2 regions of the Nonomuraea sp. NPDC049419 genome follow, and region 2 is predicted to be linked to the other one. Evidence: riboswitches for the same ligand, from Rfam matches in the RefSeq annotation. Region 2 holds a riboswitch; the other holds the start of a gene.
The links. A riboswitch is a leader RNA that binds a small molecule or an ion and turns the genes downstream of it on or off. The one in region 2 is predicted to bind cobalamin.
Positions count from the first base shown of each region.

Region 1: it holds a riboswitch for cobalamin, as region 2 does, so the genes downstream of both, AB0K12_RS13180 (ABC transporter substrate-binding protein) here and AB0K12_RS06665 (ribonucleoside-diphosphate reductase subunit alpha) in region 2, are expected to answer to the same signal.

Region 1 covers NZ_JBFAQB010000003.1:687,825-703,160, forward strand. The annotation lists gene AB0K12_RS13110 (helicase-associated domain-containing protein) at 1-1,888, opposite strand, end outside; gene AB0K12_RS13115 (ATP-binding protein) at 1,967-2,461, opposite strand; gene AB0K12_RS13120 (helix-turn-helix transcriptional regulator) at 2,691-3,512, shown strand; gene AB0K12_RS13125 (DUF397 domain-containing protein) at 3,513-3,749, shown strand; gene AB0K12_RS13130 (hypothetical protein) at 3,838-4,113, shown strand; gene AB0K12_RS13135 (hypothetical protein) at 4,158-4,916, shown strand; gene AB0K12_RS13140 (maleylpyruvate isomerase family mycothiol-dependent enzyme) at 4,937-5,818, shown strand; gene AB0K12_RS13145 (sigma factor) at 5,818-6,081, shown strand; gene AB0K12_RS13150 (histidine phosphatase family protein) at 6,078-6,659, opposite strand; gene AB0K12_RS13155 (TIGR03621 family F420-dependent LLM class oxidoreductase) at 6,698-7,609, opposite strand; gene AB0K12_RS13160 (phytanoyl-CoA dioxygenase family protein) at 7,668-8,435, shown strand; gene AB0K12_RS13165 (phosphotriesterase-related protein) at 8,420-9,376, shown strand; gene AB0K12_RS13170 (cytochrome P450) at 9,373-10,593, shown strand; gene AB0K12_RS13175 (Gfo/Idh/MocA family oxidoreductase) at 10,643-11,506, shown strand; cobalamin riboswitch at 11,514-11,633, shown strand; gene AB0K12_RS13180 (ABC transporter substrate-binding protein) at 11,706-12,686, shown strand; gene AB0K12_RS13185 (iron ABC transporter permease) at 12,689-13,726, shown strand; gene AB0K12_RS13190 (ABC transporter ATP-binding protein) at 13,723-14,496, shown strand; gene AB0K12_RS13195 (adenosylcobinamide amidohydrolase) at 14,493-15,152, shown strand; gene AB0K12_RS13200 (Uma2 family endonuclease) at 15,198-15,336, shown strand, end outside.
Region 2 covers NZ_JBFAQB010000002.1:284,967-300,302, forward strand. The annotation lists gene AB0K12_RS06650 (TspO/MBR family protein) at 1-82, opposite strand, end outside; gene AB0K12_RS06655 (mechanosensitive ion channel domain-containing protein) at 334-1,395, opposite strand; gene AB0K12_RS06660 (ribonucleotide-diphosphate reductase subunit beta) at 1,415-2,410, opposite strand; gene AB0K12_RS06665 (ribonucleoside-diphosphate reductase subunit alpha) at 2,425-4,584, opposite strand; cobalamin riboswitch at 4,690-4,894, opposite strand; gene AB0K12_RS06670 (tripartite tricarboxylate transporter substrate-binding protein) at 4,899-5,855, opposite strand; gene AB0K12_RS06675 (SAM-dependent methyltransferase) at 5,953-6,711, opposite strand; gene glmS (glutamine--fructose-6-phosphate transaminase (isomerizing)) at 6,770-8,590, opposite strand; gene AB0K12_RS06685 (hypothetical protein) at 8,609-8,884, opposite strand; gene AB0K12_RS06690 (N-acetylmuramoyl-L-alanine amidase) at 9,091-11,115, shown strand; tRNA gene AB0K12_RS06695 (tRNA-Gly) at 11,222-11,293, shown strand; tRNA gene AB0K12_RS06700 (tRNA-Cys) at 11,309-11,379, shown strand; tRNA gene AB0K12_RS06705 (tRNA-Gly) at 11,429-11,500, shown strand; tRNA gene AB0K12_RS06710 (tRNA-Val) at 11,520-11,591, shown strand; gene AB0K12_RS06715 (DeoR/GlpR family DNA-binding transcription regulator) at 11,733-12,479, opposite strand; gene pdxA (4-hydroxythreonine-4-phosphate dehydrogenase PdxA) at 12,599-13,597, opposite strand; gene AB0K12_RS06725 (four-carbon acid sugar kinase family protein) at 13,594-14,748, opposite strand; gene AB0K12_RS06730 (aldolase/citrate lyase family protein) at 14,826-15,336, shown strand, end outside.

The DNA of each region.
Region 1 (15,336 bases), on a different contig from region 2:
CCGTGGGCGCGAGCAGCCGCAGCCCGAGCCGGCCGAGGCGGCGGTGCGCGGCGATCTCGGCGAGCAGCGCGGTGTCGGTGGCCTGGATGACGCAGCCGACCGTGGTGACCGTCACCTCGCCGTGGCGCCGCGCGGTGTCGCGGACCAGGTATTCGAGCGGCTGCGGGATCGTGCCGACCGCGGCCAGCTCGTCGAGCAGCGTGTCGGCCTCGTAGCCCTGGTCGAGCGCGCGGCGCACGCTCTCGGTGGTGAAGCGCCACACCGAGGCCGCGCCGCGCGACTCGCGCTCGGCGGTGCGGTCGAGCAGCGCCGCGAGCTCGGCCGACGGCGGTCCGGTGACGACGGCGGTCAGGTCGGGGCCGAACAGCGCGCTCCTGCGGACGCTGGCCAGCGCGCGGGTGGCCGCCTCGGCCAGCATGGGGTCGTGCTCGACCATGGGGACGGCGTCGTCGTTCTCGTCGCCGGGCCGCGCGGTGAGCCCGGCCAGCGCCCTGCCGAGGTCGGTCAGCGCGTTGTTGGCCAGCAGCCCGAGCAGGCGGGCCTCGTCGAGCACGGCGGGCGCGCACGAGCGCAGCAGCCGCACGTCGAGCAGCGGCGCGTGCCAGTGGACGCCCTCGATGAGGCTCTCGCGGTCGGCGAACGCGGTGCCGGCGGGCAGGCCGGCCAGCACCGACAGCACGGCTCTGCGGATCTCGGCCAGCGTGCCGCCGATGGGGTCGTCGCCGAGCACGGTGCCGTACTTGCCGTCGATCTTGCGCAGGGAGGAGCGCTCCATGCGCCACCAGGCGGCCAGCAGCACCCGCAGCCGGGCCGAGCCCTCGTCGAGCCGCCAGCGGTCGAAGCGCTCGGTGGGGATCATGCCGCCGGACGGCTCGTCCCAGGCCAGCAGCCTGGCCACGGCGCAGATCTCCAGCAGCAGGCGGGTCTCGTCCTCGTCGCAGCCGGTCTCCTTGGCCACCCTGCGGACCTCGCGCACGCCGACGCCGCCGGTCTTGAGCAGCGGCAGCGGCGTCTTGGAGGTGTTGTCGAGCAGCGCCGCGCAGCGCTCGACGACGTGCGGCGCGGCCAGCGTCATGAGGTGGTCGACCTCTTCTGGATCGACCGGGATGGTGGCGATCTCGGGGGCTTCGGGCCGGTAGGGCGGGTGGTAGCCGGGGCCGCGCAGCCGGATCGCCACCTCGCGGGGGATCTCGGCGACGTGCCAGCTCGGCCGGAAGAGCAGGCCGTGGTCGGCGCACCACTTCTCGGGCGTGCCGGGGGTGACGAACGTGCCGCCGTCGACGTCGAGTGCGGGGCCGTCCCAGGCGAAGCGGTCGAGCAGCGGGACGGTGCCGGTGGGGGCGCCGGCGATGAGCGTGCGCAGGCGCTCGGCGTCGCTCAGCGTCTCGATGACGCGGGCGATCGTGCGGCGCTTGTTGCCCTGGGCGGGCAGGCCGAGCGAGCGGGCGAGCGCGTGGAGCGCGTCGTTGCTGATCGACCAGGAGTTGAGGTAGTGCTCAAGCGGCTCGCCCAGGCTGAGCGGGGCGGACCAGTAGCGGGTGACGCCCTCGGCGAAGTGGATGACGTCGTCGTCGCCCGGCCAGGCCAGGGCGTGGTCGTAGAGGTGTGCGAGCCAGGGGGTGACGTCTTCCGAGCCCCTGTTGAGGAAGCGCGCCAGCGAGCCGGGGGTGGGGCGGGTCATGGCCAGGGCGGCCTCGGCGAGCTGCAGGCAGGGCAGCGGCAGCCGGCGCAGGGTCTCCATCACGGCGAAACCGTTGCCCAGGCGCTGGGCGAGGGTGTCGAGGCGCCGGGGCCAGGGCGCGGCGATGGCGTCGGGCCTGTTCGCCAGGATGCGCCCAAGCCTGTCCTCGTCTAGTGTTCGTAGCCAGCCGAGCAGGTGATCTTCCATCTGTCAGCACTCTCATGGGGTCGCGCGCGGGACTCACCGTGAGCCATGACCATCCACGGTAATGCAGATCACCCCCGGTCAGGAGAGGACTGCCCAGACGATCTTTCCGTGGGGCGCGAGTGCGGACCAGCCCCAGCGGAGGCTGAGCGATTCGACGATGTGGAGTCCGAGGCCGCCGGTGTCAAGGGGGCCAGGGTATCGCAGCACCGGCACCGAGGAGCCTGGATCGGTGAAGGCGCTGGTGACGAGGGGGCCGCGGCGGACGAGTGACATGTGGACGGTGCGCTGCCTGCGCGGGTCGTCGAGGCACAGGCCGTGGCGCAGGGCGTTGGTGGCGAGCTCGCTGACCACCAGCTCCATGTTCTCGGCCAGCTCGTTCAGGCCCCAGCCGGCCAGCGTGCCGGCGGTGAAGCTGCGGGCGGAGTGGACCGAGGACGCCTCGGGCGGGAGCACGTACGTGGCGCTGGCCGATGGGCCCGGGACCAGGAGATCGCGAGCCGCCTCAGGCCACCAGCCGATCGGGGGCCACCAATCGAACGTGGTCCACTGGTCGTGCGCCGTGGTGGATTGCACGTGATCATTCTGCGACAAACTCTCGTGCAGGTGCAAGAGCGAATGCACGTGCAGACAACTCGTGCAGGCGCTACGGTTTCCCTCAAAAGGTCAATATGGGGGAAAGGGGATCTTGTCCGCGGCCATGATCTTTCGGCCGTGAAGTGACACACTTGTGGCAAGGAAACGACCAAGGAGCAAGCACGTGTCCATTGATCCGCCCGGGACCGGTTCGACCGTTCGGCGCATCATGCTGGGGGCGAGCCTCAGGCGTCTCCGTGAGCGCAGCGGGCTCGACCGGGCACAGGCCGGATTCCACATCCGGGCGTCCGAGTCCAAGATCAGCCGCATGGAGCTCGGCCGCGTCGGCTTCAAGACACGTGACGTGGAAGACCTGCTCACCCTGTACGGCGTCGTCGACGATGCCGAACGCCGTGCCCTGCTGGAGATGGTGCGCGAGGCCAACACCCCCGGGTGGTGGCACAAGTACTCGGCCGTGCTGCCGACGTGGTTCACCACGTACATCGGCCTGGAGGAGGCCGCGAGCGTGATCCGCACCTATGAGGTGCAGTTCGTGCCCGGTCTGCTGCAGACGGCCGCTTATGCGCGTTCTGTCTATCAGCTTGGCAACCCCGATGCGACCCCCGAGAGCATCGAGCGGCGCGTGCACATGCGCATGCAGCGCCAGGAGCGCTTCACCCGGAAGGACGGGCCCAAGCTGTGGGCCGTCATCGACGAGGCGGCGCTCAAGCGGACCATCGGCGGGCGGGAGGTCATGTCCGAGCAGCTCCAGCATCTGCTGGAAGTCGCCGCCCTTCCCAACATCACCATCCAGGTGATGCCCTTCAGGTTCGGCAAGCACGCCGCTGAAGGGGGCGCGTTCAGCATCTTGCGGTTTCCCGAGTCCGATCTGTCGGACGTTGTCTACGTCGAGCAGCTCTGGGGTGCCCTGTACCTGGACAAGCGTGAGGACGTCGACCCGTACCTCACGGCCATGGAGCAGTTGTGCGTGGAGAGCACCACGCCAGGAGGCACCGTCGAGCTCATCGGCGGTCTTCTCAGAAAGATGTAGATGAACCAGACCTACAACGGCATGCCTGCGGCCGACCTGACCGAGGTCGCCTGGCGCAAGAGCCGCTACAGCAACTCGCAGGGCAACTGCGTCGAGCTCGCGGAGCTCCCCGACGGGGGCATCGCGGTGCGCAACTCGCGCTTCCCCGACGGACCTGCCCTGATCTATACCCGTGACGAGATCCGGGCTCTGGTGCTCGGGGTGAAGGACGGAGAGTTCGACGGCCTGCTCGTGTAACACCGTGTTAACCTCCGGCGCGTCCGCTTAACGGCGGCGCGCCGGGGGTGTAACCGCCCGGCCTCCTCCTCCGGCGAGGATCGGGGTCATGCTCGACCAGATGACCCTGTATCCGATCGCCGACGACGTGCTCTTCGCACCCGGCGGCAAGGTCGTGATCCGCACCTATGGTGTCGCGCCCGCGGCCGGCGGGGCCACCACGACGACCCCGGCCGGCGTCTCCTACCGCACGTGGGTGACCGGCATCAGGGACCAGCCCCGCTACTGGCACTGGGGCCATTTCGAGGACGCCGCCTCCGGGCATCGCAAGGTCCTCGAGTGGCTCACCGGGCGCGGCCCGCAGCCTTCCCAGGCGCTCGCCTGATCGCTATCCTCGAAGCCAAGCAATCGCTTGGTAGAGGAGGCGCAGTGCGGCGCGCGATCCACCTGATCGAGGAGGTCGACTTCCGGCCGATGAACTCCAGGCGGCCGCTCGACTACCTCACCTGGCTGACCCGCTACAAGCGCGAGGACGAGAGCCGCACCGCGCCCACGCTCACCTCCGGCATGTCCATCAGGTCCCGCCAGATCGACCTGGTGGGCGCCTTCTACGCGGTCGGCATCACCGGCCACCCGCAGTTCAAGGCCGTCACGCTGTGGGACTGCCACGGCGGCTGGGACGGCGGGTGGCGGCAGATGATGGAGATCTACCAGGGCGTCGACGCGCGGCTGTTCCTGTCCGACATCGACGACCTGCGCTTCTCCGCCTTCTCCCGGCCGCTCGGCGCCGTGCCGGGCTGCCCGCCGCTGTCCGCGGCACCGGCCGCCGAGCTCTACCTCTTCGAGAGCGCCCGCGTACGCCCCGGCGCCGCCCTCGACTACCTGCACGCCGTACGCACGGAACGCGCCCCGCTGCTCGCCGAGCACGGCCACACCCTGGCCGGCCTGTACGAGGTGCTGTTCTGCGACACCGAGGCGGTCACCCTCTGGGCCGTCTCCCTCGACGACCACCTGGCCACGCAACGCGCCCGCGACGCCGCGCTCGGCCTCGACGACGAGGCGCCGCCCGACCCGCGGCTGCCGGCGTGGGCAAAACGCGCCCGCGACTATCTCGAAGGCCCCTGGCGTGAGACGCTGCTCGCACCGTTCCCCGGCTGCCGCCTGGCTCCGGGGCACCCGCCGGGTTAGCGTCGGCTGCGGAGGTGGCCATGACGGACTCGTACCTCTTCGACGGGCAGCGCCCCGACGACCACGTCGCCTCGTGCCCCGACTGCACCGCGGCGATCGCGCTGCTCGATCAGCCCGAGGCCGCCGCCGGGCCGCCGCCCGGGCTGCGCGAGGCCGTGCTGTCCGGGGCGCGCCGCCGCCGCACCCCCGCCGCGATGGGCGTGTCCACCGTCGCCGTCCCGTACGCCGAGCAGGTCGCGCTCATGGACGACCTGCTGGCCGAGCTGAGCCCGGCCCAGTGGGAGGCGCCGGTCCCCAAGCACGGCACGGTCAGGGGCATGGTCGAGCACCTGACGGCCAACGACGCGACCGTGGCCAGGTTCATGGGCGTCCCGGGAGCCCCCGCGCACACCGCGCACCGGCGCTGGCGCGAGCAGGCGGGCTCGCTGCTGGCGCGCGTGTCGGCGGGCAGCGAGGTGCTGCTCGGCGTGGAGGTGGCGCTGGCGGGTGCGCGGCCGGCCCGCGCGCCGCTGCGCCAGGCCATGATCCAGCGCACGTTCGAGACCTGGACGCACGCCGACGACATCAGGGCCGCCACCGACCGGGCCGGGGCCGCGCCGAAGCCCGAGCACGTGCACATGGTCGCCGAGTTCGGGCTGGCGCTGCTGCCGCGCGCGCTGCGCGGGCCGCGCCGCGACGTCTCGGCCACCATCGTGCTCACCGGGCCGGGCGGCGGCACCTGGACGGTCCCGCTCTCGCCCGCCTCCGACCACGTCGCCGTGCTCATCTCGGCCGACGCCGCCGGCTTCTGCCGGCTGCTGGGCAACCGGTGGCCGCCAGGCGCCTTCCCGTACGCCGCCGAGGGCGACCCCGCACTCGCCCGTGACCTGATCGCCGCCGCCGCGACCCTGGGATGCGACTGATGAGCGACATGGACCTGCGCGCGCGCCTGACCGCCGGCGACCTCGACGCGCTGGCCGACGCCTACGACCGGCACGGCCCGTACGTGTACGGCGTCGCGGTCAAGGTCACCGGCAGCCCGGCGCACGCGGAGGAGGTGACGCAGAGCGTGTTCGTCGCCCTCTGGGAGCAGCCGCTGTCGTACGACCCGGCGCTCGGGTCGTTACGCGGCTGGCTGGTGAGCAGGGCGCTGCACGAGTCGGCCCTGCGCGCGAAGGTCGGTTAACTCACGGGGGCGTTCCAGGTCAGCAGCACCGGCTCGGCGTGCTCGTACCCGAGCCGCGAGTACGTGCCGGTGTCGAGCTTGAGCAGCCGCCCCTCCTCGGGCGCGAGGCCCAGCCAGCGGGCGGCCAGCACGCGCAGGAAGTGCCCGTGCGCCACCAGCGCCACCCGCCCGTCCACCGCGCGGGCCCGCTCGATCACCCGGTCGGCGCGCACCGCCACCTCGGAGGCGCTCTCGCCGGGATGGTCGGCGTCGCCGGGGATCACGCCGTCACGCCACAGGTACCAGCCGGGCCGCGTCTCGCGGATCTGCGGCGTGGTGATGCCCTCATAGCCGCCGTAGTCCCACTCCCACAGGTCGGGGTCCACCTCGTACCCGCTCAGCCCGGCCAGCTCCGCCGTGCGTCCCGCGCGCTGGGCGGGGGACACCAGCACCAGCTGAAAAGGCTCCTTGACCAGCGGCGCCAGCGCCCTGGCCTGCTCCTCGCCGTGCTCCGTCAAAGGCAGGTCCGTACGGCCGGTGTGCCTGCCCGCCTTGCTCCACTCGGTCTCTCCGTGCCGGAGCAGCAGCATCTCGTTCATGGCCCCCATCATCCGCTACGGTCCCGAGCCGCCCGCCGTCAGGTGCCCGCCAGCTCCTCGGCGACGGGCTCGAAGGCGGGCAGATCGCGCTCGTGGTGCAGCACGAAGTAGGACAGGTCGTGCTCGTCCCGCCAGTGGCGGAGCTGGTCCGCGATGTCCTGCCGGGTGCCGAGCAGGAGCTGCGGGGTGCCCTCCAGCGGTGCCGTGCGCGCGGCGCTCCACGACTCATCGGCCTTGAGCTCGCCCACCGCCATCACGCTCGTGCCCAGCTCCAGGCAGGGGTAGCGGTCACCGGCCGCCTCCTTGACGACGGCCAGCCTGGCTTCGAGTGCGGCGGGGCCGCCGTCGCGTACGTCGGGGCCGCTCCCGTCGGGCAGGACCCGCAGGGTGAGGTTGACGACGTCGGCCTCCCGGGCGGCCAGGCGGAGCATCCTCGCGCCGCCCGCGCCGATCACCAGCGGCGGGCGGGGCCGCTGCACGGGCTTGGGGCGCTGGTCGAGGCCGGTGACGCGGTAGTGCCGCCCGTCGAAGCTGAACGGGCCGTCGCCCCAGAGCCCCTTGAGCACGTGCAGCGCCTCGCGCAGCCGCTCGACCCGTACGCCGGGAGGTTCCAGCCGCAGCCCCGCGCCCGCGTAGTCGGCGGCCATCCAGCCGGTGCCGATCCCCACCTCGAGCCGCCCGCCCGACAGCACGTCCAGCGTGGCGGCCTCCTTGGCGAGCACGGCGGGATGCCGGAAGTCGTTGGCGAACACCAGCGTGCCGACCCGCAGCCGCCCGGTGGCGCACGCGGCCGCCGTCAGGGCCGCGACCGGCGCGAACCTGTCGCCGGTGAGGTGGTCGGGCACCAGCAGCACGTCGAACCCGGCGTCCTCCAGCCGCCTGGCCTTCTCCGCCCACGCGCGCCCCGACTCCGCCTGCCTGACCACCGCGCCGAACCTGAACCGCCGCATGGCCGTGAGTCTAACCACAGGGCTTACCAAGCGCTTGCTCTGGTGCGAGACTGTGCCCATGGAGATCCCGGTACGGGAGGCGACCGCCGCCGAGGCGGGCTTCTTCGCCGCGCACGGCTGGGTCAGGCTGAGCCGGCTGATCGACCCCGCCACCGCCGCCGCGCTGCGCGAGCGCGCCCTGGACCACCTGCGCGAGCGGCCCAGGGAGCACCGCGGCCCGGTGGACGCGGCGTTCGGCCAGTCCAGGGACGTCGCCGCGACCGACGAGGCGTTCGCCGCCCTCGCCCTGCACCCCCAGATGGGACGCAACGCCGTCCGGCTGCTGCACGGCGTGCGGGCCGTCCGCGTGCAGGTCACCAACCTGCTCGTCAAGGAGGCGGGCGAGCACGGCGCCACCGAGTTCCACCAGGACTTCCCCTGGATGCCGATGGACCGCTCGGCCATGCTCACCGTCTGGCTCGCCCTCGCCGACGTGCCCGCCGGCATGGGCGCGCTGCGCTTCTACGCGGGCTCGCACCGCCACGGGCTGCTCGGCCGCAGCTTCACCCGCCCGGATGACGACCAGCTCACCCAGCACCCCTGGCTGAAGGAGCTGGAGCTGTCGCCGCCGCTCGACCTCAAGGCCGGCGACGCGACCGTGCACCACGCGCTGACCGTGCACGGCGCGCCCGCCAACCGCCACGACCGCCCCCGCCTGTCCTTCACCGTCACCTACTTCGACGCCGACGCCCTCTACACCGGCCTGCCCTACGCCCAGACCGACGGGCTCGGCCTCCAGGTCAACCGGCCGTTCGAGCACGAGAGGTTCCCGTGCCTGAAACCGTGACCGGCCCGGTCGCCGACCTCGGGGCGACGCTCATGCACGAGCACGTCTTCGGGCTCAGCCCCGAGATCCTGTGGAACTGGCCGGACATCCCCGAGGGCTGGGACCTGGAGACGCGCGCCCGCGAGGCCGCCGCCAAGCTCGACGCGCTCAAGGCGGCCGGCATCGACACGGTCGTGGACCTGACCGTGGTCGGCCTCGGCAGGTACGTCCCCGCCGTGCAGCGGGTGGCCGAGCTGACCTCGGTCACCATCGTGGCCGCCACCGGGCTCTACACCTACGACGCGCTGCCGCCGTACTTCGGCAACCGCGGGCCGGGCTCGCTGTTCGGCGGGCCCGACCGGCTGGCCGAGTTCTTCGTCCGCGACCTCACCGAGGGCATCGGCCGGACCGGCGTCAAGGCGGCCATGCTCAAGTGCGCCTCCGACCGGCAGGGCATGACCGAGGGCTGCCGGCGGGTGTTCAGGGCGGTCGCCGAGGCCCACCTGGCCACCGGGGCGCCCATCACCACCCACTCGCACAGCGCCTCCAGAGGCGGGCTGGAGCAGCAGAAGCTGCTCGCCTCGCTGGGCGTGGACCTCGGCCGGGTGGTCATCGGCCACGCCGGCGACTCCACCGACCTCGCCTACCTGGAGGAACTGGTGGCGAACGGGTCCTACCTCGGCATGGACAGGTTCGGGATCGACACGATCTGCCCGTTCGACGACCGGGTGGCGGTCGTGGCCGCGATGTGCGAGCGCGGCCACGCCGGGCGCATGGTGCTCGGCCACGACTCCTACTGCTTCAACGACCGCTTCGACGCCGCCGTCGTACGCCGCCGCCACCCCCGCTACCACCTGCTCCACATCTCCCAGGACGTGCTGCCCGCGCTGCGCGCCAGGGGCGTCACCGAGGAGCAGATCCACCAGATGCTCGTCGGCAACCCGCGGAGGATCTTCGGATGACCGAGCACGCGACCCTGGGCGACTTCGACGTGAGCGCCGCCTGGCACGTGGCCGGCCCGTACCCGTTCCTGGCCAGGCTGCGCAGGGAGGCGCCGGTGTTCCGCAGCGCGCAGCTGGGGGCGTACGTGCTGACCAGGTACGCCGACGTGCGCGCCGCGTACGGCGACCCGCGCCGCTTCTCCTCCAAGGGCTCGCTGACCATCTCCCGCAGCCTCACCCAGGAGACCCGCGACAAGCTGGGCGAGCACGGCTCGTTCCTGTCGAGCTTCGTGGCCAACGTGGACCCGCCCGACCACACCCGCCTGCGCAGGTCGGTGTCGCGGGCGTTCACGCCGCGCGCGGTGGCCGCGCTGGAGCAGGAGTTCCGGCGGCTCAACGAGGACCTGCTCGACCGCCTCGCCCCGCGCGGCGCCACCCACTGCGCCGCCGACTTCGTCACTGAGATCGGGCACGAGCCGTCGGTCAAGCTGACCGCCCGCTTCATCGGCGTGCCCGAGGAGGACGAGGCGTTCGTGCAGGCGCACGTCAAGGACTGGTTCCAGCTCTTCCTGTCGCCGCAGCCGCCGCGGCGCCAGCTTGAGCTGGCCGCGAGCTTCCTCGACTACCTCGCGTACGTGGACCGCCTGGTGGCCGAGCGCGCCGCGCGCCCGCGCGACGACTTCACCTCACTGATGACCGCGCTCATCGGCGCCGAGCTGACCCACCGCGAGGTGGTCGAGCTGATCTCGACGATCCTGCTCGGCGGCAACGACACCGTGCCGAACCAGCTGGGCAACACCGTGCTGCGGCTGCTCAGGGAGGGCTGCTGGCCGGTGCCCGAGCCGCTGCTGGCGGGCGCGTCGGAGGAGTGCATGCGCATCGACGGGGCCTCGCTGGGCTCGTTCAGGTACGCGGCGGAGGACGTCGTCCTGCACGGCGTGACGATCCCGGCGGGCTCGCTCGTGCTGCTGTCCACCGACTCGGCGGGACACGACGAGAGCGTCTTTCCCGAGCCGGAGCGGTTCGTGATCGACCGGCCCAACGCGGGCGACCACCTCGTCTTCGGCCACGGCATCCACTTCTGCGTGGGTGCGGCGCTGGGCCGGCTGCAGCTGCGCACGGCGCTGGAGGTGCTCGGACGGCGGCTGCCCGGCCTGCGGCTGGTTCCCGGGCAGGAGGTCGCGTACCGCAGGTCGCTCGTGGGCCGCGGGCTGACGGCCCTGCTCGTGGAGTGGTGATCTTCTCCTCTATGGTTGGAAATATCCTGATTTCCTGAGGAGGACGTGCATGGAGCCGGTGGCGGTCGGACTGATCGGGGCGGGACCCTGGGCGCGCATGGCGCACGCGCCCATGCTGGCCGAGAGCCCGCACACGCGGCTGGCCGGCGTCTGGGCCCGCCGCCCCGAAGCCGCCGCCGAGCTGGGCGCGCCGGTGTTCGAGCGGGTCGAGGAGCTGTTCGAGCACTGCGAGGCCGTCGCGTTCTGCGTCCCGCCCGCCGTCCAGGCCGAGTACGCCGTCCGCGCCGCCCGCGCGGGCAAGGCGCTGCTGCTGGAGAAGCCGCTCGCCGACTCGCTCGACGCCGCCCAGCGCGTCGCGGACGCCGTCGCCGAGTCCGGCGTCGCGACCCAGATGGTCTTCACCATGCGCTACACCGCCGCCACCCGCGCCTTCCTGGCCCGCTGCGCCGAGGTCGAGCCGTTCGGCGGCCACGCCGCCAACATCTCCGGCGCGCTGCTCGGCGACCACCCCTTCGCCACCCCCTGGCGGCTGGAGCGCGGCGCCCTGCTCGACGTGGGACCGCACGTGATCGACGTGCTCGACGCCGCGCTCGGCCCCGTCACCGGCGTGCGCGCGCACGGCCACCCGCTGCGCTGGATCGGCCTGCTGCTGGAGCACGAGGGCGGCGCGGTCAGCGAGGCGTCGCTGAGCATGGCCGCGGGCGGCGACGTGCCGCCGTCCACCATCGCCGTGTACGGCCGCACCGGCAACGCCGTCCTGCCGCCCCGCGACGGGGACGACGACCACTTCGCCAGGGTCGCCGAGGAGTTCGCCGCCACCGTCCGCAAGGGCGGCGGCCACCCCCTGGACGCCGCACACGGACTGCGCATCCAGCGGATCATCGCCGAGGCGGAGGCCCAACTCGCCCCTTGACGCGGCGCGTGTATGAGGGATTGATAGCGTTTGCCCGACGCGCAGAGCGCAGCGAAGTCCGGTGAGAGTCCGGCGCTGTCCCGCAACTGTCATAGCCAGGTCGCCTGCCTCCGCGCCGACGCACATCAACCCTCGTGGAAAAGGGTGATCCGTCGCTACCAGCGGGTCTCTCGGTTCCAACAGTGTGAAAGGACTACTCGTGAGGCCCGTACGCACGGCCTTCGCGGGCGCGCTGCTGGGAACGCTCGTCCTGGCCGGTTGCGGCCAGACCGGCACCACAGCCGCCCCCACAGCCGCCCCCACAGCCGCCCCCACCTCAGCGTCCGCCGCCCCCTCGGCCGCCGGCTTCCCCGTCACCGTCGAAGCGGCCAACGGCAAGGTCACCATCCCCAAGCGGCCCGAGCGCATCGTCTCGCTCTCGGCCACGCACACCGAGACCCTCTACGCCATCGGCGCGGGCTCCCAGGTCGTCGCCGTGGACGACCGCTCCAACTACCCGCCTGAGGCCCCCAAGACCGACCTGTCCGGCTTCAAGCCCAACGTCGAGGCCATCGTCGCCCGAAAGCCCGACCTCGTCATCCTGTCCGACGACCTCGACGACGTCGTCTCCGAGCTGGGCAAGGTGAACGTGCCCGTGCTCCACCAGCCCGCCGCCACCGGGCTGGACGAGGCGTACGAGGAGATCTCCGAGCTGGGCGCCGCCACCGGCCACCAGGACGAGGCCGACAAGGTCGTCACCGGCATGAAGACCGCCATCGACGACCTCGCCGCCAAGGCGCCCAAGGACACCAAGCTCACCTACTACCACGAGCTCGACCAGACCCCCTACGCCGTGACGTCCAAGACGTTCATCGGGCAGATCTACGGCCTGTTCGGGCTCACCAACATCGCCGACAAGGCGCCCGACGCGGCCGGCGGCTACCCCAAGCTGTCCGCCGAGTTCGTCGCCCAGGCCGACCCCGACCTGATCTTCCTCGCCGACGTCAAGTGCTGCCGGCAGAACAAGGACGCGCTGGCCGCGCGGCCCGGCTGGAAGAACCTGTCCGCCATCAAGAACGACCGGGTGACCGAGCTCGACGACGACATCGCCTCCCGGTGGGGGCCGCGCGTGGCCGACCTGGCCAGGAGCATCGGCGAGGCCGTCGCCGAGGCCTCGGCGAAGACCGACGGCACGGGCTGACGATGGCGAAACCCGCCGGCCCCGCCCGGCCTGCGCGGGCGCGGCCGCTCTGGATCGCCGGGGCGCTGGTCCTGCTGGCCGGGTGCATGATCGCCGGGCTGCTCGACGGGGCCGCCGACATCTCGCCCTGGCAGGTCGTGCTCCAGGTCGCGGACTGGCTGCCGCTCACCCACGTCGACTCGGGGCTCGCCCCGGTCGAGCAGGGGCTGCTGTTCGAGCTGCGGCTGCCCAGGGTGCTGGTCGCCGCCGTCGTCGGCGGGCTGCTCGCCATGGCGGGAGCCGGGTACCAGGGCGTCTTCCGCAACCCGCTCGCCGACCCTTACCTGCTGGGCGCGGCCGCCGGGGCCGGGCTGGCGGCGACGGCGGCCATCGTGCTGCTGCCGTCCGCCGGCGTGCCCGTGGCCGCGTTCGCGGGGGCGGTGGGCGGGGTGTTCCTGGCGTACACGCTGGGCAACACCGCGGGACGCAACGGCGGCACCGCCACGCTCGTCCTGGCCGGCGTCGCCGTCACCTCGTTCCTCACCGCGATCCAGACGTTCCTGCAGCAGTTCGAGGTCGAGAAGCTGCAGCGCATCTACGCCTGGATCCTCGGCGACGTCGGCGGCGGATGGGACCAGCTCCTGCTCGTCCTGCCGTACGCCGCCGTCTCCGCCGTCCTGCTCCTGCTGCACGGGCGCATGCTCGACGTGCTGTCCGTGGGCGACGAGGAGGCGGCGGGGCTCGGCGTACGGGCCGGGCGGGTGCGCTTCGTCGTGCTGCTCGCCGCCTCCCTGGCCACCGCCGCGGCCGTCGCGGTCAGCGGGCTCATCGGGTTCGTCGGCATCGTCGTCCCGCACGTCGTGCGGCGGCTGGCCGGCGGCTCGTACCGGATCGTGCTGCCGCTGTCGCTCATCGGCGGCGCGGCCTTCCTGGTGGTGGCCGACCTCGTCGCCCGCACCGTGCTCGCGCCCGCCGAGCTGCCGATCGGGGTGGTCACGATGTTCGTGGGAGCGCCGTTCTTCGTCGCCGTCCTGCGCATGACCAGGCGGGTGGTCACGTGATCGGGGCACGCGGGCTCACCGTACGGCTGGGCGAGCGCGAGGTGCTCTCCCAGGTGGACCTGCACGTGCGGCGCGGCGAGTGGACGGCCGTCATCGGGCCCAACGGGGCCGGCAAGTCCACGCTGCTCAAGGCCGTCATGGGGCTGGTCACGCACCGGGGCGAGGTCACGCTCGGCGGGCGGCCCGCCGCCGCGCTCAAGCCGCGCGAGCGGGCCAGGCTCGTCGCGTACGCGCCCCAGGCGCCCGCCCTGCCGCCCGACATGACGGTCTTCGACTACGCGCTGCTCGGGCGCACGCCGTACATCCCCTACCTGGGGCGCGAGAGCGGGCACGACCGGGCCGTCGCCGAATCCGTCCTGGAGCGGCTCGACCTGACCGGGCTCGCGATGCGGCCGGTCGGCGAGCTGTCCGGCGGCGAGCGGCAGCGCGCCGTGCTGGCCAGGGCGCTCGCGCAGGAGGCGCCCGTCCTGCTGCTCGACGAGCCCACCACCGCGCTCGACCTCGGCCACCAGCAGCAGGTGCTGGAGCTGGTCGATCGGCTGCGCCGCGCCGACGGCCTGACCGTCGTCACCACCCTGCACGACCTCACCGTCGCCGGCCTGTACGCCGACTCGCTCCTGCTGCTCGCCGAGGGCCGCGCCGCCGCCACCGGCGAGCCCGCCGCCGTGCTCACCGAGGAACTCGTCGGACGGCACTTCGACGCGCAGGTCAAAATCGAGCCGGGCCCCGACGGGCGGCCTGTCGTGCATCTCGTCAGGGGGAGATCATGAAGCTCAGCTACCGCGTCGAGGACGGCGCCAGGCTGGGGGCGCTGCTGTGGGAGTTCGGCCCCGGGTGGCGGATGATCTCCTCCGCGCTGCTCGGGGGCGGCATCGGCGAGCGCGAGTGGGTGCTGAACGCCCAGGTCGTGGCCGGGTACGCGCGCATGGACCCGGCCGACCACCTCATCTCGCTCGGGCCCTCCCACGGGGCCGGGGTCGGCATGATGACGGCCGCCTCCGTCGACCGGTACGTCCGCGCCACCGACGGCGGCGTACGGGCCTGGGCCACGGTCGGGCTCCGCGTCCCCACCTGGGCCGCCGCCCCCGAGGGCCACCAGGACCCGGAGCTCGCCCCCATCCGCGTCGGCACCATCAACATCGTGGTCGCCCTGCCCGTCGCCATGACGGACGCGGCCCTGGTCAACACCGTGATGACGGTCACCGAGGCGAAGACCCAGGCCATGCTCGAAGCCGGCTTCGCCGGCACCGGCACCGCCTCGGACGCCGTCTGCGTCGCGGCCCGCGCGGACGGCCCGCAGGAGCTGTTCGGCGGCCCCCGCTCAGACTGGGGCGCCCGCGCGGCCCGCGCCGTCCACACCGCCGTCCTGCGCGGCGCCGAAGCGTGGCGAGACCATCACTCAAGGTCAACTTTCTTGGGTAAGTAGCATGAGCACGAGGGTCTGACTCCCGATACTGAGTGGGTGACCGCAATGGCGACGATCGAACCGGCCAAGCACGTCGCGCGGACCGAGGCGCTCAGCGCGCCGTTCACCGTCGACGACCTGCTCGAGATCCCGGATGACGGGTTCCGATACGAGCTCTTCAACGGGAGCCTGCTAGTGAGTCCTG
Region 2 (15,336 bases):
AGCGCGGGTCGGTGCCAAGCGAGCCGGCGACGGCGGTCGCCGTCACCGCGAGTGCGGTCTTCAGGAGGACTTTGCCTTTCATGGCGTTGCCCCTGCCCCGCCGGCGCCCTTCGACGCGCGCCGTCGAGGCTGGGCCCCGGGCCCGGCCGGCGTCAACCGGCCCGGGGCGAGGGCGGGGTCCGGCCGGGGGTCGCCATTCCCACCGGCCAGGCCGTGGCCCGGCGGCCCTCTTCTTTCAGGGCCGCGCGTCCGGGCGAAGACAGCTGATCAACGCTGGACGATCTCCACGATAGGCAGGCGTTCGTCGCCCCGGCCACCGAATATTCGCGGGCGTCATTCGCCGGCGCCGGCGCGGCTCTCCGGCGTCTCCACGCGGAAGCGCGGCAGCGACTCGGGGAAGTTCTCCCTGACGTAGTTGACGAGGAACTCGCGCACGTCGCACTTGAGGTCCCACGACGACGGCGAGTCGGCGGCGCTCATCAGGGCCCGCAGCTCGACCAGTCCGTTCGGCAGCACCTCGGTGACCTGGAGCGTCCAGTCCTTCTGGTCCCACAGCGGGTTCTCCTGGAGGAAGGCGTAGAGGGCCTCACGCAGCTTGGGCACCGGCACCGACCAGTCCACCCGCAGGTACACCACGGCGAGCACGCGGCTGCCGTGGCGGGTCCAGTTCTCGAACGGGTTCTGGGTGAAGTACGAGACCGGCAGCACCAGGCGGCGCTCGTCCCAGAGCCTGAGCACGACGTACGTCAGCGTCAGCTCCTCGATGCGCCCCCACTCCTTCTGCACCACGACCACGTCGTCCAGCCGCAGCGCGTCGCTGAAGGCGAGCTGCAGCCCGGCCAGCACGTTGCCGATGGTGGACTGGGCGGCGATGCCGACGACGGCGCCCGCGATGCCGGCCGAGGCGAGCAGCCCGGCGCCGAGCGCCCGCACCTGGGGGAAGGAGAAGAGCATCGCGCCGAGGGCGATGACGATGACGACGGCGGCGGCGATGCGGCGCACCAGCCCGATCTGCGTCATGATGCGCCGGGCCCGCCGGTTGCGCTCGCCCTCGACCTGCACGAGCCGGTCGAGGATGACGTCGGTCAGCGCGTACGCGGCCTGCACGATGAGCCAGGTGACCACGGCGATGGTGACGAGGCCGAGCGCCTGTTGCACGGTCGCGCCGAGGGCCCGCTCGGAGGGCGAGTCGCCGAACATGCCGGGCCCGAACACGAGGTTGAACGCGACGATCGCGGCCGTCAGGAAGGCGGGCCACGTGCAGTGCTCCACGAGGTGCTGGGCCAGTGCCCACTTGCGGCCGGCCCTGTTGAGCAGGCGCCGGGCCACTTCCACCAGGAGGATCGAGCCGACCACCGAGATCAAAAGGATCGGCCAGTCCGCTGGAGACTGCACGTTTCTTGCCCCCTATGTCTTAGAACGTCTCGTCAAAACTCACATTGCCCTCAACCGCCACCTGGTACGCAGAGACACGCCGTTCGAAGAAGTTGGCCAGCTCCTGCACGTCCTGCAGCTCCATGAACGCGAAGGGGTTGGCCGAGCCGTACCTGCGGGGCAGGCCGAGCCGGGCGAGCCGCTGGTCGGCGACGTACTCAAGATATTGGCGCATCTGGCTCACGCTCATGCCTGGCATGCCGTCGCCGCACAGGTCGGCGGCGAAGGCCAGCTCGGCGGCCACGGCCTCCTCCAGCATCTCGGTGACCTGCTTGCCCAGCTCGTCGTCGAACAGCTCGGGCTCCTCGGCCCGTACGGTGTCCACCACGCTGAAGGCGAACTCCATGTGCATGGACTCGTCCCTGAACACCCAGTTCGTCCCGGTGGCCAGGCCGCCGAGCAGCCCGCGCGAGCGGAACCAGTAGACGTAGGCGAAGGCGCCGTAGAAGAACAGGCCCTCGATGCAGGCGGCGAAGCAGATGAGGTTCAGCAGGAACTGGCGGCGCTCGGCGGCCGTCTCCAGCCGCTGCAGGCCGCCGATCGAGTCGATCCACTTGAAGCAGAACTCCGCCTTGTCGCGGATCGACGGGATGTGCTCGATCGCGGCGAACGCCTTGACCCGCTCGTCCGGGTCGGGCAGGTAGGTGTCGAGCAGCGTCAGGTAGAACTGCACGTGCACGGCCTCCTCGAAGAGCTGCCTGCTCAGGTACAGGCGCGCCTCGGGGGCGTTGACGTGCTGGTAGAGGTTGAGCACGAGGTTGTTGGCCACGATCGAGTCGCCGGTGGCGAAGAAGGCGACCAGCCGGTTGATGAGGTGCCGCTCCTGCGGCGTCATCCTCGCCAGGTCGGCGAGGTCGGAGTGCAGGTCCGCCTCCTCGACCGTCCAGGTGTTGCGGATCGCGGCGCGGTAGCGCTCGTAGAAGTCGGGGTAGCGCATGGGCCTCAGGGTGAGGTCCATGCCGGGGTCGAGCAGCATGTCGCGGGGGCTCCTTACTGGCAGGCTTCGCAGGTTTCCGGGTTCTCCAGCGAGCAGGCCACCGCCTGCGCCGCAGGCGCGGCGACCGTGGTCTGCGCGATGCGCGTCGCGGGCCGCGAGCGCAGGTAATAGGTGGTCTTCAGGCCCTTCTTCCAGGCGTAGGCGTACATCGAGGAGAGCTTGCCGATGGTCGGGCTGGCCATGAACAGGTTGAGCGACTGCGACTGGTCGATGTACGGCTGCCGCGCGGCGGCCAGGTCGATCAGCGCCTTCTGCGGCAGCTCCCAGGCCGTGCGGTAGAGCAGCTTGAGGTCGTCGGGCACGCCGGGCACCTGCTGCACCGAGCCGTCGGCCCGCTTGAGGTCGTCGCGCAGCGCCGCCGTCCACAGCCCGCGCGCCTGCAGGTCGGCCACCAGGTAGCGGTTGACCTGAAGGAACTCGCCCGACAGGGTCTCGCGCTTGAACACGTTGGACACCTGCGGCTCGATGCACTCGTAGCAGCCGGCGATCGAGGCGATCGTGGCGGTCGGGGCGATGGCGACCATGAGCGAGTTGCGCAGGCCGGTCGTGGCGATCTTCGCGCGCAGCGCGTCCCAGCGGGGTCCGGTGGCGGCGCCGTAGTGGTCGGGGTGCAGCACTCCCCCGGCCGCCCTGGTCTCGTCGTACGACGGGTGCCTGCCGCGCTCGGCCGCGAGGTCGGCCGAGGTGTCGTACGCGGCCAGCGCGATCTCCTCGGCGATCCGGGTGGACAGCTCAAGCGCCCGCGGCGAGTCGAACGGCAGCCGCAGCGTGAAGAACACGTCGGCCAGGCCCATCACGCCGAGCCCGATCGGCCGCCACCGCTTGTTGGCCGCCTCGGCCTGCGGCGTCGGGTAGAAGCCGAGGTCGATGGTGCGGTCGAGGAAGCGCACGGCGGTGCGCACGGTGCGGCGCAGCCGTTCCCAGTCCAGGTCGTCGCCGGAGACGTGGGCGGCCAGGTTGACCGAGCCGAGGTTGCACACCGCGGTCTCGGCGTCGCTGGTGACCTCCAGGATCTCGGTGCACAGGTTGGACAGGTGGATGACGTTCTCGGGGCGGGCGGTCTGGTTGGAGGTGCGGTTGGCGGCGTCCTTGAACGTCATCCAGCCGTTGCCGGTCTGGGCGAGGGTGCGCATCATGCGGCCGTAGAGGGTGCGGGCCGGAATCTGCCGGACATATCGCCCGGCGGCCTCGTAAGCGCGATATCTCGCTTCGAACGCCGATCCGTACAGGTCGGTGAGGTCGGGCACCTCCTTCGGGTCGAACAGCGACCACATCTCGTCCGCCTCGACCCGGCGCATGAACTCGTCGGGCACCCAGTTGGCCAGGTTGAGGTTGTGGGTGCGGCGGGCGTCCTCGCCGGTGTTGTCGCGCAGCTCCAGGAACTCCTCGATGTCGGCGTGCCAGGTCTCCAGGTAGACGCAGGCCGCGCCCTTGCGCCGGCCGCCCTGGTTGACCGCCGCCACCGAGGAGTCGAGCGTGCGCAGCCACGGCACGATGCCGTTGGAGTGGCCGTTGGTGCCCCTGATCAGCGAGCCGCGCGAACGCACCCTGGTCCACGCGATGCCGATGCCGCCGGCGTACTTCGACAGCCGCGCCACCTGGCCGTAGCGGTCGTAGATGGCCTCCAGCTCGTCGCGGGGCGAGTCGAGCAGGAAGCAGGACGACAGCTGCGGGCGGCGCGAGCCGGAGTTGAACAGCGTGGGCGAGCTGGGCAGGTACGACAGCGTGGACATGAGCGCGTACAGCTCGGCCGCCTCGGCCACGGTCTCCGACAGCCCGCAGGCCACCCGCAGGAAGAAGTGCTGGGGCCGCTCCAGCACGGCGCGCGTCTCGGGGTGGCGCAGCAGGTAGCGGTCGTAGACCGTGCGCAGCCCGAAGTACTCGAACCGGTCGTCCGCCGCGTCCGAGATCAGCGCGTCCAGCTCGGCCGCGTGTGCGGCGACGAACGCGGCGAGGCGGTCCTGGACGAGCCCGGCCGCGTGGGTGGCGGCGATCGACTCGGAGAACGTCCGCACGCCGTGCCCGGCCGCCTCGTCGGCGATCTCCTCGGCCAGCAGCCGGGCGGCGACCCGGGAGTTGGCCGGATCGGCGATCACCCGGGCGGCGGCCTCCTCGATGGCCAGGCGGCGGTCAACCTCAACGATCTGGGTCACGTGCTTTCTCTCCTCGCGAGCTTCCCCATGAGGGCAGGCGAGAGCACGGCGGAGCGCGGCGCGAGGCGCGCCGGACCGCGTGTGCCAGACCCGCCCTCGAGGCCATGAACACTGCACACCGCTGGCAGGTCTTCGGGCTCGCGGGCCGCTCCACCTCCGTGGAGCTCCTACTGGCCGTCGCTTCCCGGATCTCTCCAGTGCTCCATGACGGCGGTCGTTCCCGCTCACCGCTGCGGGGCAGCCCCGGAATCGCACCAGGTTCCCTTTTGCTCCGCCTCCGAGGAGGCGAACCAGCGACGACCGAGATCCTACATCTAGTGGCCGTTCCCGCAACTACCCCAGCATGTTGTGGCTTTGGTCGTGTCGACCATGCCGAGATCCCGCAACACGGCGCGGGTGCGAGCCAGCTCGGTGTCCAGCCAGTGGGCGAAGTCGTCGCCCGCGAGCGGGATCGGCAGCCAGCCCGCGGCCCGGCAGGCGGCCTCCCACGCGGCGGAGCCGAGCACCTCCTCGCACAGGCGCACGGCCGCCTCGCGGCTCTCCTCGTCCATGTCCTCGGGCCCGAACGCGCCCACCCACTCGGCGAAGTCGACCCGCACGCCGCACTCCAGCAGGGTCGGCGCGTCCAGCTCCGGCACGCGGACGGCCGAGGAGACCGCGAGCGGCCTGATCCGCCCGCGTTTGAGCCCCGGCCGCCAGTCGGACAGCGGCCCGGCGGCGGCCACGGCCCTGCCGGACAGCAGCGCGGCCACGGCCTCGGGGCCGCTGGTGTAGTCGACCTGCCGGGTGTCGGCGCCGAGCGCCCGCGCGATCAGGCCGAACAGCAGGTGGTCGGGCTCGCCCTGTGACCCGCCCGCCAGCATCGTGTGGCCTGGATCGGCCAGCAGCCGGGCGCCGAAGTCGCCGAAGTCCTTCAGCGGAGAGGAGTCGGGGACGACCACGACCAGCGCCTCGCCGCTGAGCCTGGCGAGCGGGGTGGCGGTGTCGATGATGCTCTGGCCGTTGTTCAGCTCGGCCGCGGCCAGCGCGGGCAGGCCGCTCAGGGCCAGCTCGAAGCCGCCGCCCGGCTCGTACCCGACGGCGAGGGCCGCTCCCGCGAACGCCTGCCCGACCCGCTCCCAGCGCCGCCCGTCCGGCTTGAGGGTGAACCCGGTGATCGGCACGTGCCCGCCGGCCCGCTCCGTGCCGCAGCCCGCGATGGCGGCGGCCACTCCCAGCCCGCAGGCCAGAAAGCGCCGCCGGCGCATGTGCTTCTCCCCCGAAACCCCCATTACTCTAGGTTATTAACCCATTACGGCAGGCTATACACCGGGGTCATGGTCGCTATTCAAAATCGATATATGTTGCGCTTTTTCTTGATTTTCGGGCTTATTCGGCTTTACGGGCGACTCCGGCCATAAGGGACGAAGGGAGCGACCAGTCACCCACCAGTTTGGGCCGGTCCGGCCGCCAGTCCGTCGCCTGCACCAGCCCCGGCGGCTCCATCGGGAAGTCGCCGAAGAACGCCCTGATGCGCGCCGGCGAGCGATCCGTCCCGCTGCCCGCGCGGCCCCGCGGCGGCTCGTCGTCCTCGCCGCGAGAGGTCGTGGCGTGCGAGACGACCAGGAAACTTCCCGGCGCCAGCCGCTCGCGCAGCGCCGCCACCGCGCCCTGCGGATCGTCGGAGTCGGGCAGGAAGTGCAGGATCGACACCAGCAGCACGCCGACCGGCCGCTCGAAGTCGAGGAACTCCCCCGCGCCGGCCAGCACGTCCTCGGTGTCGAGCAGGTCGGCCTGGACGAACCTGGCCCGGCCGGGAGTGCGCCTGAGCAGGACCGCCGCGTGCGCCCCCACCACCGGATCGCTGTCGACGTAGACGACCTTGGCGTCCGGGGCCACCTCGTGCGCGCTGCCCTGCGTGGGCAGGCCGCTGCCGAGGTCGAGGAACTGGTCGACCCCGGCGCGGGCGACGTAGCGCACGGCACGCTGAAGGAAGGCCCGGTTCGCGCGGGCCAGCGGGACCGCCTCCGGGATCAGCTCGGCGAGCTGATCGAGGGCCTGGCGATCGACCGCGAAGTTGTCCTTCCCGCCGAGCATGTAGTCATACATGCGTGCGGGATGGGGCCTGCGATGGTCGAACTGCCGCACCCTTTGAATTTATGCGTTCCGCGCCGAGATAACGATAGTCTGGGCGAATTTGGATTAGCTACTCAACCGTAACGCTCTTGGCGAGATTGCGTGGCTTGTCAACGTCGCGGCCCAGCGCCACGGCCGCGTAGTAGGCCAGGAGCTGCAGCGGGATCGTCAGCAGGATCGGGTCGAGCTCGATCTCGTTCTTCGGGAGCACGATCACGTCGTCGGCCAGCTTGGCGTCGGGCTCGCGGTGGCCGACCATGAGCACCTGACCGCCTCGGGCGCGGATCTCGCCGAGCGTGGTGAGGTTCTTGTCGAGCAGCTCGTCGTCGGGGACGATCGCGACCGTCGGCATGTCGGGGCCGATCAGCGCGAGCGGCCCGTGCTTGAGCTCGCTGGCCGGATACGCCTCGGCGTGCACGTACGAGATCTCCTTGAGCTTCTGCGCGCCCTCGCGGGCCACCGGGTAGCCGCGCACGCGCCCGACGAACATCATGCTCGGGTGCGGGGCGTACTTCTTGGCCAGCTCGGCGATGCGGTCGCTCTGCCCGAGGATCTGCTCGATCTGGCCGGGCAGCCGGCGCAGGCCCTCGACGATGCGGCGGCCGTCGGCGGGCGACAGGTCGCGCACCCGGCCGAGGTGCAGCGCGAGCAGCGCGAAGGCCAGGCACGTCGAGGTGAACGCCTTCGTCGATGCCACCGAGACCTCGGGCCCCGCGTGCAGGTAGATGCCGCCGTCCACCTCGCGGGCGATGGCGCTGCCGACGGCGTTGACGATGCCGATGACCCGGCCGCCCTTGCGCTTGAGCTCCTGCACGGCGGCGAGCGTGTCGTAGGTCTCGCCGGACTGGCTGATCGCGACGTAGAGGGTGTCGGGGTCGACCACGGGGTTGCGGTAGCGGAACTCGCTGGCCGGCTCGGCGTCGGACGGGATGCGCGCCAGCTCCTCGATGAGCTGCGCCCCGATCTGCCCCGAGTAGTACGCCGACCCGCATCCGATGATCTTCACCCGGCGGAAGCCGCGCGTCTCGCGGGCGTCCATGTTGAGCCCGCCCAGGTGGGCCACGTGGAAACGCTCGTCGAGCCGGCCGCTCATCGTACGGGTGATCGTCTCGGGCTGCTCGGAGATCTCCTTGAGCAGGTAGTGCTCGTAGCCCCCGGTGTCGTAGTGACCGGCGTCCCAGTCGACGGTCAGTGGCTCCTTGGCCGTCTCGCGCGCGTCGCTGGAGAAGGTGTGGAAGCCGTCGGCCTTGAGCACGGCCAGCTCGCCGTCCTCCAGGTGCACGACCTGGCGGGTGTAGCGGACCAGCGCGGCGACGTCGGAGGCGGCGAACATCTCCTTCTCGCCGATGCCGAGCACGATCGGGCTGCCGTTGCGGGCCACGACCACCTCGCCGGGCCGCTCGGCGTCGATCACCGCGATGCCGTACGTGCCGACGACGCTCTTGAGCGTCTTCCTGACGGCTTCTTCCAGCGTGTCGTTCTCGTCCGCGGCGTTGGCGATCAGGTGGGCCAGCACCTCGGTGTCGGTCTCCGACGCGAACACCACGCCGTCGGCCTCCAGCTTGGCGCGCAACTCGGCGGCGTTCTCGATGATGCCGTTGTGGACGACGGCGATGCGCTCGTCGGCCGACAGGTGGGGGTGGGCGTTGACGTCACTCGGCACGCCGTGGGTGGCCCAGCGGGTGTGGCCGATGCCGAGGCTGCCCTTGAACCGCGCCGGCACCACCTTCGCCAGGTCGGCGACCCGGCCCTTGACCTTGCGTACCTTCAGCCCTTTGTTGGACACCACGACCCCGGCCGAGTCGTAGCCCCGGTATTCCAGCCGCTGCAGCCCCTCCAGCAGGATGGGCGCGGCGTCCTTGGGGCCGACATAGGCCACGATTCCGCACATCGAGGTCTCCTCTTCATCTCATCCGTAGACGATTCTGCGGAGCTGCCTGAGCGACAGCTCCGGAGCCGCGACCCTGCGGCTCCGTAACTCGGAGGCGATCCGGGGGAAGATCTCGTCGTTGGTCAGGCCGCGCGCCTTGAGCTCGCCGTGCCGCCGCCTGACGAACTCCTCGGCGGGCTCGGAGAAGTAGGCGAGCACGTCGGCGACCACGCGGGCGGCCTCGCCTGGACCGAGCGGGCTCGTCCGCGTGAGGTGCGCGATGAGGTCTTCGTACGGATGCCGTGCCGTGGACACAGACGAGGACCCTACGGCTCTGGAGCGAGACACGCCAACATCCTGCCCGATATCGGGCAGGAAATGCGCTCAATGGCACCGCTTCGCTGATCGGGATGCCGTGTTCACGACCGATCACATGCGTATCATCCGACCCGCCTGACACATCCCTTTCTGGGAACGGTTACGGTGAGTAGTCGTATCGTGACGTTCCTGGGGAGATGCTCATGCAGCTCTGGCTCGCCGCCGCCCTCGCCGCCGGCGTCCTCACCGCGCCGGCCACCGTCCCCCTCATGTCCGCGCCCGCCGCCTCGGCCCCCACAGCACCTGGGGGACGGCAGGCCGACTTCGCCGCGGCCGCCCGCGAGTACGGGGTGCCGGAGAGCGTGCTGCTGGCGGTGTCGTACCTGGAGTCGCGGTGGGACGCCAACGGCGGCCGGCCCAGCACCGCCGGCGGGTACGGGCCGATGCACCTGGTGGACGCGTTCCCCGCCGGCGTCCACGAGCACCTCGGCGACGCCCACGGCGACCCGCGCGGCGACGAGACCAGGCCGATGACGCCCGTCCACGCGCACGCGGCGCTGCGGGTCTCCGACGCTCAGCAGCAGACCACACTGCCCGAGGCGGGCCGGCTCGCCGGGCTGCCGCCCGAGCTGCTGCGCGACGACCCGGCCGCCAACATCCGCGCCGGCGCCGCCCTGCTCGCCTCCTACCAGGACGAGCCCAGCTCCGACCCCGCCGACTGGCACGGCGCCGTCGCCAAGTACGCCGGCACCGACGACCCGAAGGCGGCCGACGCGTTCGCCGACGAGGTGTTCTCGGTGATGCGGGAGGGGGCGCGGCGGCGTACCGACGACGGGCACCTGGTGGAGCTCGACCCCGTGCCCGACCCGAGGGCCTGGGACCCTGACACGTTCCCCCACCTCGGCGACCCCGACGACTTCGCCTGGGACGACGACGTCCCCGAGACCGGCGAGCAGGAGCAGGAGCAGCCGAGCACGCCGAAGGGCCACACGGCCGGCGACACCGGGGGCGGCACCGGCGGCACCGGCGGCAAGGCCGAGTGTCCCGCCTCGCTGCACTGCGAGTGGATGCCCGCCGCGTTCAAGCGCTTCGGCAAGAAGAAGAACCGCGACTACGGCAACCACGACCGCCTGTCGCGCAAGCGCTCGGTCGACTACATCGTCATCCACGACACCGAGGGCGGCTACCAGGGCATCCCCTCCCTCATCCGCAACCCCAAGTACGTGAGCTGGCACTACACCATCCGCTCCCGCGACGGGCACGTCGCCCAGCACGTCGCCACCAACGACATCGCCTGGCACGCCGGCAACTGGGACGTCAACACCCGCTCGATCGGCATCGAGCACGAGGGCTACCTGGCCAAGGGCGGCACCTGGTACACCGAGGCGATGTACCGGTCGTCGGCCCGCCTGGTGCGCTATCTCGCCGCCAAGTACCGCATCCCGCTCAACCGGGCGCACATCCTCGGCCACGACAACGTCCCAGGGACGACGCCCGCGACCGTGGCCGGCATGCACGAGGACCCCGGGCCCTACTGGGACTGGGCGCACTACTTCGAGCTGATGAAGAAACCGTTCAAGGCGGCCAAGAACGGCGATTCCATCATCATCCGCCCCGACTACGCCACGCACCGGCCGCGCTTCACCGGCTGCGAGACCACCAAGCCCGACAAGAAGTGCCCGCCGCACGGAGCCTCCACGGTGTGGCTGCACAAGTCGCCGAGCCACAGCGCCCCCCTGGTCGACGACATCGGCAAACATCCGGGGAAGGCGAGCACGTACAGCGTGTACGACCACAGCGCCCGCGCCTCCACGGGCCAGCGGTACGCCGTCGCCGAGCGCAAGGGCGACTGGACGGCCATCTGGTACCTGGGACAGAAGGCGTGGTTCCACAATCCGGCCGCGAACCCGACCGCCATCCCCGCCAAGGGCCCGCTGGTGACGCCCCTCTCGGGGGCGGCCAAGGTGTACGGGCGGGCCTATCCCGAGAAGTCCGCCTACTCGAAGGCGTCGGTGCAGCCGCTGACGCCGCTCAAGTACACGATCCCGCCGGGGCAGACGTACACGGTGGGCGACACGATCACCGGCACCCACTACTCCGCCAACGCCTACCGCCCCTCCAGGCACGTCACGACCACCGGCAAGACCCGCTACCACCAGATCCAGCTCGGTCACCGGGTGATGTTCGTGATGGCCTCGGACGTGCGGCTGGTGCATCCGTCCGCCTGAACCCGGCTCTTGTTTCGACCATGAACCCCTGCGATGCGCACGGGCACTCCGCGGAGACGATATGGTTTTCCCGTGGACCCGGCGCATCGCCGCCGGGGGCAGACACGCGGAAGTGGCTCAGTGGTAGAGCATCACCTTGCCAAGGTGAGGGTCGCGGGTTCGAATCCCGTCTTCCGCTCGGAGCAAGACTCCTGGTGGAGTGGCCGAGAGGCGAGGCAGCGGCCTGCAAAGCCGTCTACACGGGTTCAAATCCCGTCTCCACCTCGGCGGCCGGCGGACCCTCCGGGATCCGCTAAAGTAAAAACAGCGCCATGCGGAAGTGGCTCAGTGGTAGAGCATCACCTTGCCAAGGTGAGGGTCGCGGGTTCGAATCCCGTCTTCCGCTCTGAGTCTCAACTCAATACGGACGATTAGCTCAGCGGGAGAGCGCTTCCCTGACACGGAAGAGGTCACTGGTTCAATCCCAGTATCGTCCACCCCTTCTGGCCCCAGCCCACAGTCTCGTGGTCTGGGGCTTTTCGTCGTCCGGACAGGTGATGGAGCTCCTCCGGCACTCCTGGCAGGTGGTGATCCATGACGCCATCCCTGCCTTATTGAGAGCCGTCTCGTCGAGGACGTCAGATGGCGATCACCGTTTCCACGCCCCTGGCCGTGAAGGGCTCCAGGAGGTCGTCCGTGGCGGAGGTGTCCGTGACCAGCGTCCAGCGGTCGGGCATGCGGGCCCAGGCATGGAAGGGGCGGCGGCCCAGCTTGGCGGCGTGGACCAGGACGTAGACGTGGTGGGAGCGGGCCATCATCAGCTCCTTCAGGCCGGTCTGCTGCAGGCTGGCCTCGCAGATCCCGTCCTCCGCCGTCACCCCGTCCGCGCCCAGGAACGCGCGGTCGAACGTCATCCGGCTCAGCGCCGCCTCCGCCAGCGGGCCCACGAAGCCCTGGCTGACGTGCCGCAGCGTGCCGCCCAGACATTCGACGTGCACGCCTGTCCCCACCAGCTCCTGCAGCGCGGTCAGTCCCGTGGTCGCCACGGTCAGGTCGGCCGCGTCCCGCAGCTCGTGGGCCAGGGCACCCGTGGTCGAGCCCGCGTCCAGCAGGATCGTCTCCCCCGGGCGTACCTGCGCCGCAGCCCAGCTCGCGATGGCCCGCTTGGCCTCGAACGCCTCGCCGATCCGCTGCCGCAGCGACGCCTCAGGGTGCGTGACGACCGCCATCGCGCCGCCGTACGTGCGGGCCAGCAGCCCGGCCGCCTTCAGATGCGCCAGATCCCGCCGGATCGTGGACTGCGTGACGCCGAACCGCGCCGCCAGCTCCTCGACGCCGGCCAGGCCGGTCTCGGTGGCCAGCCGCACGATCTCCTCCCGCCGCACGTCCGCCGCCCGCTCTCCCGCGCCCCGCCCCTTCGCCGCCCGCTTGCCAACGGCTCGCTCCTCCGCGCCCCGTTCTCTCGCAGGCCGCTCGTCCTTTCCCCGGTGTGGGGAGGGGGTCGTCATGAGGGTCGGGCCTGGGAGAGTTCGGCGGCCTGGCGGAGGGCTTCGAGCATGCTGCCGGGGTCGGCGAGGCCCTTGCCGGCGATGTCGAAGGCCGTGCCGTGGTCCACCGAGGTCCGGATGACGGGGAGACCGACGGTGATGTTGACGCCGGCCTCCAGGCCGAGGATCTTGACGGGGCCGTGGCCCTGGTCGTGGTACATGGCCACGATGAGGTCGTAGTCGCCGCGTCCGGCCAGGAAGAAGGCGGTGTCGGCGGGGAGCGGGCCGTGCACGTCCATGCCCTCGGCCCGCAGCCGATCGAGGGCGGGCACGATCTTCTCCTCCTCCTCGCCGTACCCGAACAGGCCGTTCTCCCCCGCGTGCGGGTTGATCCCGCACACGCCGATCTTGGGACGCTCCAGCCCGGAGCCGCGCATCGCCGCCGCGCCCCGCCGGATCGTCCGCTCGACCAGGCCGGGCTCGATGCGGGCGACCGCGTCGATGAGGCCGATGTGGGTGGTGACGTGGATGACCTTGACCTTGGCGGTCGAGAGCATCATCGACACCTCCTCGGTGCCGGTCAGGTGGGCGAGCAGCTCGGTGTGGCCGGGAAAGATGTGGCCTGCGGCGTGCAGGGCCTCCTTGTTGAGCGGAGCGGTGCAGATCGCCTGCACCTCCCCGGACATCGCCAGCGACCCGGCCAGCCGGACGTACTCGTACGCCGCGTTCCCCGCCACCGCCGACACCTCGCCCCACGGGAGGTCGGCGGGCAGCAGGCCGGGGTCGATGACGTTGATCCGGCCCGGCTCGAACACCGCCTCACTCACCCCGCCGACCGTCTCCACCCTGGCGGACACGCCGAGGACGGCGGCGGCCTGGCGCAGGCGTCCCGCGTCGCCGATGACGACCGGGCGGCAGAACCCGGCCGGCTCGGGAGCCAGCAGGGCGCCGACGATGACCTCCGGACCGACGCCGGAGCCGTCCCCCATGGTGAGGGCGATCAGAGGTGCGCTCATGTCAGCCTTTCGAAGTGGTGAGGCGCGAGGTGGGCGGCCATGCGCAGCAGGCTGTCGCGGCCGCCGAAGCTACCGGGCCTGGTGACGACCGCGTGACCCTGAGGCGTGTGGCTGTGGACGGCACCGTGGTGCACCTGTCCGACGGGGCTCAGCTCGCGGACGCCGAGCGCGTCGAGCACCCGCCTCGCCGTCCCGCCGCCGGTCAGGACGAGGTTCGCGGGACGGCCTGCGAGGGCGCCCGTGACGATCCCCTCCAAAGCGCCATTCCAGGGGCCCGAGGTGGTGAGGACGGCAGGCCCGGTGTCCAGGGCTCGTCGCAGGCGCGGCGCCGCGATGTCCTGCGGCTCGTCCGCGCTCAGTGTGATCTGCTGGACGCCGTGCTGGAGCAGCAGCTCGACCTGGTCGGACACGCCCGGGTGCGCGGTGCCGACGACCACCAGGAGGGGCGCGTCGCCGGCCGGCTTAGCGGGACGGGGCGCGTCGGCGACGGTCCCGCCGAGGGTGCGGGCGAGGGCCGCGGCGAGGCCGCCCGCACCGGCCAGCCGGGTACGCGGGTCGGCGGCGAGCGCGGCGGCCACGATCGCGTCGAGGTCGCCGTCCGTCTCCGCGTCGCAGATCGCCACCCCCTCTGTCCCGTCGAGCGCTCGCGTCAACGCGGGGTGCCCCGCGCGGACCGTGGCGAGGGGGATGAGGGTGGAGGGGTGGCCGTCGAGTGCTTCGGAGACCGTGGCGGGTGCGGGGCGGGCCTCGATGTGCCAGGTGCGTGTTTCGCGCAGCGGGACACCTTCGACGTACGGGACTCCGCCCACGACCGTGCGTCCGGCGGACGGCAGCGCGTGGGCCAGCACCACGGGCGCGCCGAGGCAGGCGGCGATGGTGGCGGCGACGTTCCCGCGCAGCAGGGAGTCGATCTTGACGAGGACCCTGCGGTCGCCCGCGTGCGCGAGTGCCGCACGTACCAGGGCGTTCGTGTCGGGGTGGTACCGGCTGCCGAGGTCGGCGACCAGCACCGGCGGCGCGGACTCGTAGGGCGGCCCGGACAGCGTGATCAGCGCGGCGCCGGCGGCGGGCATCAGCACGGCGGCCGCCTCCGCCGCCCCGGTCAGATCGTCGGCGAGCACGAGCACCGCGTCCGCCTGTGCGCGAATCACGCAATCAGCATTGCACGAAACGCGCAGATAATGCCAGAGTGAGCGAAAGGGCGTACACGAGGAGTCAGGAGAGGCCCGTGACCGCAGCCGAGTTCGCCAGGAAGATCCGCGATCGGGAACGAGCCGTCGGCTACTGGGTGGTCCTGGACGCGCCCGTCGCCACCGAGCGGCTGGCCCGGCTCGGGTACGACTACGTGGCACTCGACGGCCAGCACGGCTTCATCGGCACGTCGGGGCTGCTCGCCAACCTCATGGCCATCGACGCGGGCGGCCGGTCCGCCGGGCTGGTCAGGGTGGAGTCGGGTGATCCGGCGGTGATCGGCCGGGCGCTCGACTTCGGTGCGGCGGGCGTCATCGTGCCGCTCGTGGACAGCGCCGCGGACGCCGCCCGCGCCGTCTCCGCCGCGCGGTACCCCGGTGCGGGGCGCCGCTCGTACGGGCCCATGCGCTCGATGCTGCGCATCGGCCCCACGCCCGCCGAGGCGGACGCGACCGTGCTCGTCCTGGCGATGATCGAGACGCCGGAGGGGCTGGCCGGCATCGAGGAGATCTGCGCCACGCCCGGGCTGGACGGCGTGTACGTCGGGC